DNA from 3 places in the Actinacidiphila sp. ITFR-21 genome. Region 3 is predicted to be linked to each of the others. Evidence: riboswitches for the same ligand, from Rfam matches in the RefSeq annotation. Region 3 holds a riboswitch; each other region holds the start of a gene.

Region 1 (3,267 bases), 1.1 Mb from region 3:
CGCGGTTCCTTAGGGGCGCGGGGAACCCCGCGACCGGCCCACCACCGGCCGGTGGCCGAGAGGCAGCCGCAAGGGGCCGGGCGGAGCGGCCAAGAAGGGGCGCGGGGAACTGCGCGGACAACCCGCCACCGGCCCGCGGCCGCGGGATGGGCCGAAAGGGGTCGGGCGGGCCGCTCGGGCGCGGCTCGTCGCGGCGCGGCGCGAAGGGGGCGCCCCCCGGGGCGAAGGGGGCCGCCGGGCGGGCGCCCCCCCGGGGTCAGGCGGCCCGCCGGGCCCGGTATTCGCGGACCTCCACCATCGGCGGCCTCTCCTCCGTGTCCACCGCGTGCGTCCGCGCCACGAACCCCTCCTCCACCCGGTCGAACTGCGTCAGCCTCGGCCGCACCAGGTGGCCCCGGGCAAGCCGCAGCTGCGCCGTGCGGTAGATGGCCGCCGCCATCCGGCCCAGCGCCTGGCCGTCCTGGTGCCGGTGGTGGCGTACGCCCACGTCCACCTGGGCCAGCGCGTCCAGCCCGACCAGCCCGAGCGCGTCGACCAGCATGCCCAGCTCCACCCCGTAGCCGACGGGGAACGGCAGCCGTTCCAGCAGCGAGCGCCGCGCCGCGTACTCGCCGCCGAGCGGCTGGACGAAGCCGGCCAGCCGCGGCCAGTGCAGGTTCAGCAGCGGGCGGGCGACCAGCTCGGTGACCCGGCCGCCGCCGGCCGGCACGGCCGCGTCACCGGTCTCCAGCGGGCGGTCGTACATCGCCTTGACCAGCCGCACGGCGGGCTCGGTGAGCAGCGGCCCGACCACGCCGGAGACGAACCGGGAGTCGAACTCCCGCAGGTCTGCGTCCACGAAGCAGACGATCTCCCCCTCGGTGACCAGCAGTGACCGCCACAGCACCTCGCCCTTGCCGGGCACCGTCGGCAGCCGGGGCAGCACCGAGTCCCGCAGTACCACCCGCGCGCCGGCCGCCGAGGCGACCTGGACCGTACGGTCGTGGGAGCCGGAGTCGACCACCACCAGGTCGTCGACCAGCGGCACCTGCGGCGTCATGAGGTCGCGGCGGATCGTCTCGACGATGTCGCCGACGGTGGCCTCCTCGTTCAGCGCGGGCAGCACCACGCTGATCGTGCCGCGCTCGCCCGCCGCCCGTTTCGCCGCCAGCAGCAGGTCCAGTGGCCGGTCGTCGGCCGACCACGACCGGCGTGCCAGCCAGTGCTCCACCTCGTCGATCACGTGCGCTCTCCTTGCTGGTGGTCTGCTGGTGGTCTGCTGGCGGGCGGGCTGCCAAGGATCCGCCCAAGGATCCGCCCAAGGATCAGTCAAGGTCCGCCGGGAACCCGCCGGGAACCGGCGGCGGCCCGGCAGCCGCCGCCCCCCGGCCGCGTCTCCGGGCCGCGACCCCCGCCGCTACCCCGGCCACGGTGCCGGTGACAGCGCCGGTCACGGCCCCGCCGCGGGCCTCCGCGGCGCGGCCGTGGCGCGGCCGGTGTGATCCATTCGACCCGTCTCGCGGTACGGACGGAGCGGTCCGAACGGACACTTCTCCGTTACAGTCTTGAGCAACACGTACGTGCCCCGCACCTCGGGGTCGTGCCGTGCGGCACCGCTCCCGAGCGGGGGCGGCACCGCTGGACAAACGCCCGGACCACCGTGTCCGGTGCCATACCGCTCATCCAGAGGGGCAGAGGGAACGGCCCGTTGAAGCCCCGGCAACCCTCCCGCCGACCGCGAGGTCACACGGTGGGGAAGGTGCCAATTCCGTCTCGTGGCGACGTACGCCACGGGGAAGATGAGGAGAAAGGGCCTCGCCATCATGGCTGCGCAGACCGTCGCCAGTACCCACGACACTCCCTTCGGCGCCGCGTTCGGACCGGCTGCCGCGCTGTCCTGCCGCGAGTGCGGCACCCGCTTCCCGCTCAGCCCGATCTTCGCCTGTCAGGAGTGTTTCGGGCCGCTCGAAGTGGCATACGATCTTCCGCTCGGCGACCCCGAGGACCTGCGCCGCCGGATCGAGGCCGGCCCGACCAGCATCTGGCGGTACGCGCCGCTGCTGCCGGTGCCCGCCGACATCGCCGACGACGCCGCCCGGCCGAACATCAACCCGGGCTGGACCAAGCTGGTCAAGACCGACAACCTCGCCCGCGAGCTGGGCATCACCGGCGGCCTGTACGTCAAGGACGACTCCGGCAACCCGACGCACTCCTTCAAGGACCGGGTCGTCGCCATCGCCCTGGAGGCGGCCCGCACCTTCGGCCTGACCACCCTGTCCTGCTCGTCCACCGGCAACCTTGCCGGTGCGGTCGGCGCCGCCGCGGCCCGCTCGGGCCTGCGCAGCTGCGTCTTCATCCCGCACGACCTGGAGGCCGGCAAGGTCGTCATGGCCGCGGTCTACGGCGGTGAACTGGTCGGTATCGAGGGCTCGTACGACGATGTGAACCGCTTCTGCTCGGAGCTGATCGGCGACCCGATCGGCGAGGGCTGGGGCTTCGTCAACGTCAACCTGCGCCCGTACTACGGCGAGGGCTCCAAGACCCTGGCCTACGAGATCGCCGAGCAGCTCGGCTGGCGGCTGCCGGACAACCTGGTCATCCCGATCGCCTCCGGCTCCCAGCTCACCAAGATCGACAAGGGCCTGCAGGAGCTGATCAAGCTCGGCCTGGTCCCGGACAAGCCGTACCGGATCTACGGTGCCCAGGCCGCGGGCTGCTCGCCGGTGTCGGCGGCGTACAAGGCCGGGCACGACGTGGTGCGGCCGGTGAAGCCGGACACCATCGCCAAGTCGCTGGCGATCGGCAACCCCGCCGACGGGCCGTACGTCCTGGACATCACCCGGCGTACCGGCGGCGCGGTCGAGGACGTGGACGACGAGGAGATCGTGGCCGCGATCAAACTGCTCGCGCGGACCGAGGGGATCTTCGGGGAGACCGCCGGCGGGGTGACCGTGGGTGTCCTCAAGAAGCTGATCGAGACCGGGCAGCTCGACCCGGCCGCCGAGACCGTCGTACTCAACACCGGCGACGGACTGAAGACTCTGGACGCGGTGGCGCCGACCACCGGACCCACCGCGACCATCCGCCCGACTGTTGCCGCTTTCCGAGAGGCTGGCCTCGCATGACTGCTTCTGTTCGCATCCCGACGATTCTCCGTACCTACACCGGCGGCCAGGCCGAAGTGCCGGCCGAGGGGACGACGCTGGCCGAGGTCATCGAGTCGCTGGAGAAGAACCACACGGGTATTTCGGCGCGGGTTCTGGACGACGCCGGAAAGCTCCGTCGCTT
Region 2 (3,267 bases), 3.5 Mb from region 3:
CGCGGTCAACGTGCTCGGCACCCGTGAGGTGATCCGCCTGGCCACCGCCGGGACGGGTCCCGCGCGGCCCGTCCACCACCTGTCGACGCTCGGCATCTTCCCCCGGACCGGGGCCGTGCCCGACGAGGACTCCTTCCCCTCCGTCGAGGACGTGCCGGACGACGGCTACGGCCAGAGCAAGTGGGTCGCCGAGGCCATGCTGCGGGACGCGCGCCGCCGGTACGGCCTGCCGGTGAGCCTCTACCGGATGGGCGAGGTGATGCCGAACACGCGCACCGGGGTCTTCAGCCACGGCGGCAGCCTGGCCGAGTTCCTGCTGGACGCGTCCGTCGAACTCGGCGTCACCTTCGGCACCGGCGCGCTCGGCGACTTCACCCCGGTCGACAACGTCAGCCGCCTCATCGCGACCGCCGTCCGCGACAGCCGCGTGGGGCAGACCTTCCACGTCGTGCAGCGCGAGTCGACCCGCCTGGACGACCTGCTCGGCCACGTCGCCGCCCGGTTCGGCCTGCGGAGCGTCGACTACGCGGAGTTCCGGCGGCGCGTCGCCGAACAGGACTCGCCGCTGCTCCAGCGGCTCGCCGCGGTGCTGCCCGACCCCGCCGCGGGCCCGCGGACCCTGACCGAGCTCTTCCGCGACGTGCCCTCCCCCGACGTCAGCCGCAACTGCCACGAGTTCGTCGACTCCGCGGCCGTCGAGTGGATCCCCCTGGACTCCGAGGTCTTCCACCACTACGCGGCGGCCCTGCGACCGCCGTCGGCCGCCCGCCGTGAGGACCTGCGGCTGCTCGGCAGGGCGGAGATGACCTCCTGATCCCCTGACAGCCGCGCCTCGGGGCCGGCGCACCGGTGGAAACACGTCGACGGCGGCCGGAATGCCGCCGAGAAGCGATCCGGTGTTCCGGCCCGCGAAGCCGAATTGTTGCACCGGTGTTGCGGTAATACCGGGGCGGAACGCGGTGGCCGGGCGGCATACGGCCACCGCGAATCGGTGTGCGCCGAATTCCCCCCGAACTCTTGCCCCGCCGCCCCGCACGGGGCTATCTTCCTGCCGACAGGTGATGAGTGTCAGCGTTCGGCCCTGGCCTGCTGACCGGCAACCCTCCTCCGCGGCGGGGTGCTCCAGGTGAACACCCGGCCGTGCCGCAGGGGCCCGGCAAGCGCGAGACCGGCGGGCGGTGCGCCCGCCGCCAAGTGGAGGTGCTGACGATGGGTGAGCGGCAGACGTCGCGGCCCGAAGGTCGCAGCGCCGTACGGGCGTTCCGGAGCTCCTCCCGTCGTCACATCGACCTTCAGCGCGTCGCCGCCGCTCTCTGTCCCGGGCTGCCCGCCGGCCGCTGACACGGCGCGGCCGCCCCGGGCGGGCAACATGCCGCCACCGGGCCGGACCTGACGGCGGCTCCGGCCGCGGCCCGGCGGGCACGGCACGGCCCGCGCGGCACGCACGGTAGCCGGTCGGCGCGGGATCACGCCGGCCGGCCCGGCGTACCTCCCCGGCGATCCCCCGCGGAACCGTATCCCGTACGCGGCGCGGTGAGCACCGACGGATTCGGCCGCCTGCCGCGCCTGACACGCCCAGTCGCCTTCCCGGAAAATCCGGTGCCCCGCGGTCGATGACGTCCGCGTGAACGCGTGTGCTTTCTCCCGCCGACCCGGAAACCGGTCGCGCGAACAGATCTCCGTACGCATGCGGCTGCCATTGGAGCCGGTCCGCAAATCCGCCATGCCCGAATACCGGACAGGATTCCCGAACCATGAGTGACGACATTCCGCAGACGCCACAACCCGGCGACGCGAACCCCGAACCACCGCAGCCCGGCCTCGTCGAGGCGAACGTCGACCTCGACGCCGCCAAAAGCGTCTCCCGGCGCCGCCTGCTCACCTTCGGCGCCGTCGGCGTGGGCGCCGCCGCTGCAGCCGGCCTGGGCAGCTGGGCCTTCATCAGGAGCGACACGAAGGACAGCGGCACCGCCGACGGCCTCACCGTGACGAGGTCGTGGGCCGACCGGCAGCTGACCGTCACCGCCCCCAGCGGCGTCTGCGACGCGCCGCTGATCGTCGCCTACGAGAAGGGCTTCTTCCGGGACGCCGGGCTGAACGTCGTCCTGAAGAAGACCGGCACCGACGAGGACGCCACCGCCGCCGTCGGCTCGGGCAAGTACATAGCGACCAACGGCATCTTCTTCAACTTCCTCGGCCCGATCTACAACGGCACCCCGGTCAAGCTGTCCGGCGGGCTGCACCACGGCTGCCTCGACCTCTACGCCCGCAACGACGGCTCGGTGCCCACCGTGGCCGCGCTCAAGGGCCGGAAGATCGGCGTGAGCAGCCTGCAGGGCTCGGCGCCCAACTTCTTCTCCCTCGACCTGCTCGACGCCGGCATCAACTCCAGTCCGGCGGCCAAGCAGGTCGAGTGGGTCGTCATCGAACAGGACCTCCTACCGAAGGCGCTCCAGGACAAAAAGGTCGACGCCATCGCGACCGCCGGCGGCTTCCTGCCGATCATCCAGGGGGTCAAGGACGGCTGGGCAAAGGAACTCTCCGACAACCGCGACCTGAGCCGCAACGCCTCCTACCCGTGCTGCGCGGTCGCCCTGAACGAGACCTTCGTCAGCCAGGACCCGGTCACCGCCGCCAGGCTGGTCAACGCCTGGGCGCGCGGCTCGCGCTACGTGGGGGCGAACCTGCAGGAGACCGCCGAGATCGAGTCCGGCAGGCACTACGTCCCGGACACGGCGGCCAACATCCTGCCGGTGCTGCAGACCCTCACCTTCGACCCCTCGCCCAAGAACCTGCAGCGGGTCCTCGAGCCGGGCATCGACAAGTTCATCCACACCGGCTTCCTCCCCGCCGGTACCGACGCCCGGGCGCTGGCCGACAAGGTCTTCGTCAACCTCGGTCTCGACTTCTGAGGAAGACCATGGACCCCACCACGCTCAACGCCGTCCCGGCCGCCACCCCGGCGGCGGCCGGGACGGCGGCCCCCACCGGGACGACCGTCCAGGGCGCGGCGCGTATCCACGCGGCCCTGGAGAAGGTCACCCACCCGGTCCGCGTCAACCCGGTCCTCACCGGCGCCGGCGTCCTCGCCTGGGCCGCCTTCAGTACGATCACCGAGGTCGTGCACGACAGTCCGGGACTGCCGCTGCGCGACAGCGCCGCCGTCCGCGCCACCACGGACTTCACCGCGATCGTCGGGGCGGCCGTCGCCGGGCTCGCGGTGGTGCTGTGGGCGCTCAGCGGCATCCGCGGGCGGCTGGGCGCCCG
Region 3 (3,267 bases):
CCCCCGGCCCCGAGCGCCAACCGCGGCGCCACGGGCGGACCCCCGGCGACAGGTTGCCGCACGGGCCGCGGCGCGGCCGCCCCGCGCCGATAGGGTGACCGCATGAGCACTGAGAACCCCGCCGGAGGCGCCCGCTCGTGGCCCGACGTGCTGACCGCACTGCTGGCCGGCCGCGACCTGAGCGAAGACGACACCGCCTGGGCGATGGACCGCATCATGCGCGGTGAGGCCACCGACGTGCAGATCGCCGGGTTCGCCGTCGCGCTGCGCGCCAAAGGCGAGACCGTGGAGGAGATCTCCGGCCTGGTGCGCACGATGTACGAGCACGCCAGGACCATCGAGGTGCCCGGCCCGAGCGTGGACATCGTCGGTACCGGCGGAGACCGGGCCAGGACGGTCAACATCTCCACCATGTCCGCGATAGTGGTGGCCGGGACCGGCGCGAAGGTCGTCAAGCACGGCAGCCGGGCGGCCTCCTCGGCGAGCGGTGCCTCCGACGTCCTCGGCAAGCTCGGCGTCAATCTCGAACTGACCCCGGAGCGCGTGGTGGAGGTCGCCGCCGAGGCCGGCATCACTTTCTGCTTCGCGGTGCGCTTTCACCCGGCGCTGCGCCATGTGGCCACCGCCCGCGCCGAGTTGGGGGTGGCCACCACCTTCAACTTCCTCGGCCCGCTGACCAACCCGGCCCGGGTACGGGCCCAGGCCACCGGGGTCGCCGACGCGCGGATGGCGCCGATCCTCGCCGGGGTGCTCGCCGAGCGCGGCTCCTCCGCGCTGGTGTTCCGCGGCGACGACGGCCTGGACGAGCTGACCACCACCGCCACCTCCCAGGTCTGGGTGGTCCGCGACGGCAAGGTCGGGCAGACCTCCTTCGACCCGCGCGACGTGGGCATCGAACTGGTGCCGGTGGAGGCGCTGCGCGGCGCCGACGCGGCGTACAACGCCGAGGTGGCGCGGCGGCTGCTGGCCGGCGAGACCGGTCCGGTACGGGACGCGGTGCTGCTCAACTCGGCCGCCGCCCTGGTGGCGCTGCACCCGGGCGACGGACCGCTGGAGCAGCAGATCGCGGCCGGTATCGAGCAGGCGGCGCGGTCCGTGGACTCCGGGGCCGCCGCCGCCGTGCTGGACCGCTGGGTCGCGGCCAGCAACGCGTAGCTTTTCGTCTCATCAAAGGGGACGCCGTCCGCGTCGTGGACGGCGTCTTGCGCGTCCGCCGGCTTCTGGCACAATGTCCTCCAGGTCACGAGTGACAGCGTCAAGGCCCCGGCTCGCTGTCCGGCAACCCTCCGTCCGTGGTGGGGTGCCCCGGGTGAGGACCAGGCTGTGAGCAAGCAAGGCTCGCAGCAAGCCGGACTTGGGGAGCTCTGTCATGACGGTATACAGCCCTGCGACCGCTACCGACTGTGAGACCACGTCACCGCTGCCGGTCCTCGGACGCGACGTCCGGGTGCCGCTGGTGACGGGCGGCGAGGTCACGTACGCGGCCCTGGACTACGCGGCCAGCGCGCCGGCCCTCCAGCGGGTGTGGGACGACGTGGCCGCGTACGCGCCCTACTACGGCAGCGTGCACCGCGGCGCCGGGTACCTCTCGCAGCTGTCCACCGACCTGTTCGAGCAGAGCCGCGCGACGGTCGCGCGGTTCCTCGGCTGTCGCCCGGACGACGAGGTGGTCTTCACCCGGTCCACCACCGACTCGCTCAACCTGCTCGCGGCCGTACTGCCGGCCGGAACCCAGGTCTACGTCTTCGACACCGAGCACCACGCCTCCCTGCTGCCCTGGCAGCGCGGCGAGGACGCGCACGTCACCTGGCTGTCCGCCCCCCGCACCCCCGAACAGGCCGTCGCCGCCCTCGACGTGGCACTGCACGGCGCCCCCAAGGGCCCCAAGCTGGTCTGCGTCACCGGCGCGTCCAACGTGACCGGGGAGCTGTGGCCGGTACGGAAGCTGGCCGCCGCCGCGCACCGGCACGGCGCCCGGATCGTCCTGGACGCGGCGCAGCTGGTCCCGCACCAGGCGGTGGACATCACCGCGCTCGACGTGGACTGGGTGGCCTTCTCCGGGCACAAGCTGTACGCGCCCTTCGGCTCCGGCGTGCTCGCCGGCCGGCCCGACTGGCTGCGCGACGCCGAGCCGTACCTGGCCGGCGGCGGCGCCACCCGCAAGGTCGCCCGCCGGGTCGACGGACAGCTCGACGTCGAGTGGCACACCGCGGTGGCCGCCCGCCACGAAGCGGGATCGCCCAACGTGATCGGCGCCTACGCCATCGCGTCGGCGTGCCGCGCCCTCACCGAGGCCGGCTACGACCGGCTGGTCACCCGCGAGCGGCAGCTGCTGGCCCGGCTGCGCGAGGGGCTGGCCACGGTGCCCGAGGTGCGGGTGCTGTCCCTCTTCGGTGAGGACTCCGCCCGGGTCGGCGTGCTCTCCTTCGTCGTCCAGGGCTGGAACAGCTCGCACTTCGCCGCGGCCCTGTCCGCGGAGCACGGCATCGGGGTCCGCGACGGCCTCTTCTGCGCCCACCCGCTGGTCCGTACGCTCCTGGACAGCGAGCCCGACGAGCCCGGCGAATGCGGCGCGCCCGACGCCGCCCCCGGCGAACGCTCCCTCAACGCCATCCGCGTCAGCTTCGGCGCCGGCACCCCCGACGAACACATCGACCGCTTCCTCGACGCGGTCACCACCCTCGTCAAGGACGGCGCCCGCTGGTCCTACCGCACCGAGAACGGCCGTTGCGTCCCGGCGTAGCCCTGCGCCCCGCGTCCCCGCCCGTCACCAAGACCGGCCCCGCCATACGCCGCCCCGGCCCCCGCTTCGGGAGCCGGGGCGTTCCGGCGGGGTGCGGCGACGGGCGGCCACCCGCGCGGCCCGGCCGGCGGGCGACGGGTGACGGCCGTGGAAAACGGCAGCCGTAAACGGCCCCGGGCCGTCCCCCGCGCCCCCGGGAAGGGGTGCGGGGGACGGCCCGGGGCCGTTCGGCGACCGTACGGCGCGCGGCTAGTGGTGACCGTGTCCGCTGGTGATCTCCTCGTACTCCTCGGCCGTCGGCTTCGGGATCTGGCTGTGCTCGCCGTAGAAGTTGCGGGAGAGCCGGGCCTGGACCTTGGCGATCGGGCCGACCTTGCGTTCGACGCCGTTCTCGTCGACCTCGGGGCCGGGGTCGATCGGCCTGGGCTGGACGTGGGCGGTGAGGACGTGCAGCTGCTGCTGCGACAGCGGCTCGTGCACCTCGATGAACTCACCGTGCGGCAGCCGCTTGATGATGCCGGTCT

What was found. Region 3 has a riboswitch for S-adenosylmethionine ahead of RLT57_RS06270 (aminotransferase class V-fold PLP-dependent enzyme). Riboswitches for the same ligand answer to the same signal wherever they lie in the genome.
Region 1: linked by a shared signal. The riboswitch ahead of thrC (threonine synthase) and the one ahead of RLT57_RS06270 (aminotransferase class V-fold PLP-dependent enzyme) in region 3 are both predicted to bind S-adenosylmethionine.
Region 2: linked by a shared signal. The riboswitch ahead of RLT57_RS33435 (putative leader peptide) and the one ahead of RLT57_RS06270 (aminotransferase class V-fold PLP-dependent enzyme) in region 3 are both predicted to bind S-adenosylmethionine.

The regions. Positions count from the first base shown of each region.
Region 1 covers NZ_CP134605.1:2,550,775-2,554,041, reverse strand. The annotation lists gene RLT57_RS11230 (glucosyl-3-phosphoglycerate synthase) at 257-1,222, opposite strand; SAM riboswitch class I at 1,656-1,785, shown strand; gene thrC (threonine synthase) at 1,803-3,104, shown strand; gene RLT57_RS11220 (ubiquitin-like small modifier protein 1) at 3,101-3,267, shown strand, end outside.
Region 2 covers NZ_CP134605.1:4,959,134-4,962,400, reverse strand. The annotation lists gene RLT57_RS22330 (non-ribosomal peptide synthetase) at 1-814, shown strand, start outside; SAM riboswitch class IV at 1,058-1,169, shown strand; gene RLT57_RS33435 (putative leader peptide) at 1,210-1,341, shown strand; gene RLT57_RS22325 (ABC transporter substrate-binding protein) at 1,755-2,912, shown strand; gene RLT57_RS22320 (ABC transporter permease) at 2,921-3,267, shown strand, end outside.
Region 3 covers NZ_CP134605.1:1,409,258-1,412,524, forward strand. The annotation lists gene RLT57_RS06260 (hypothetical protein) at 1-98, shown strand, start outside; gene trpD (anthranilate phosphoribosyltransferase) at 103-1,155, shown strand; SAM riboswitch class IV at 1,239-1,356, shown strand; gene RLT57_RS06270 (aminotransferase class V-fold PLP-dependent enzyme) at 1,370-2,743, shown strand; gene qcrB (cytochrome bc1 complex cytochrome b subunit) at 2,993-3,267, opposite strand, start outside.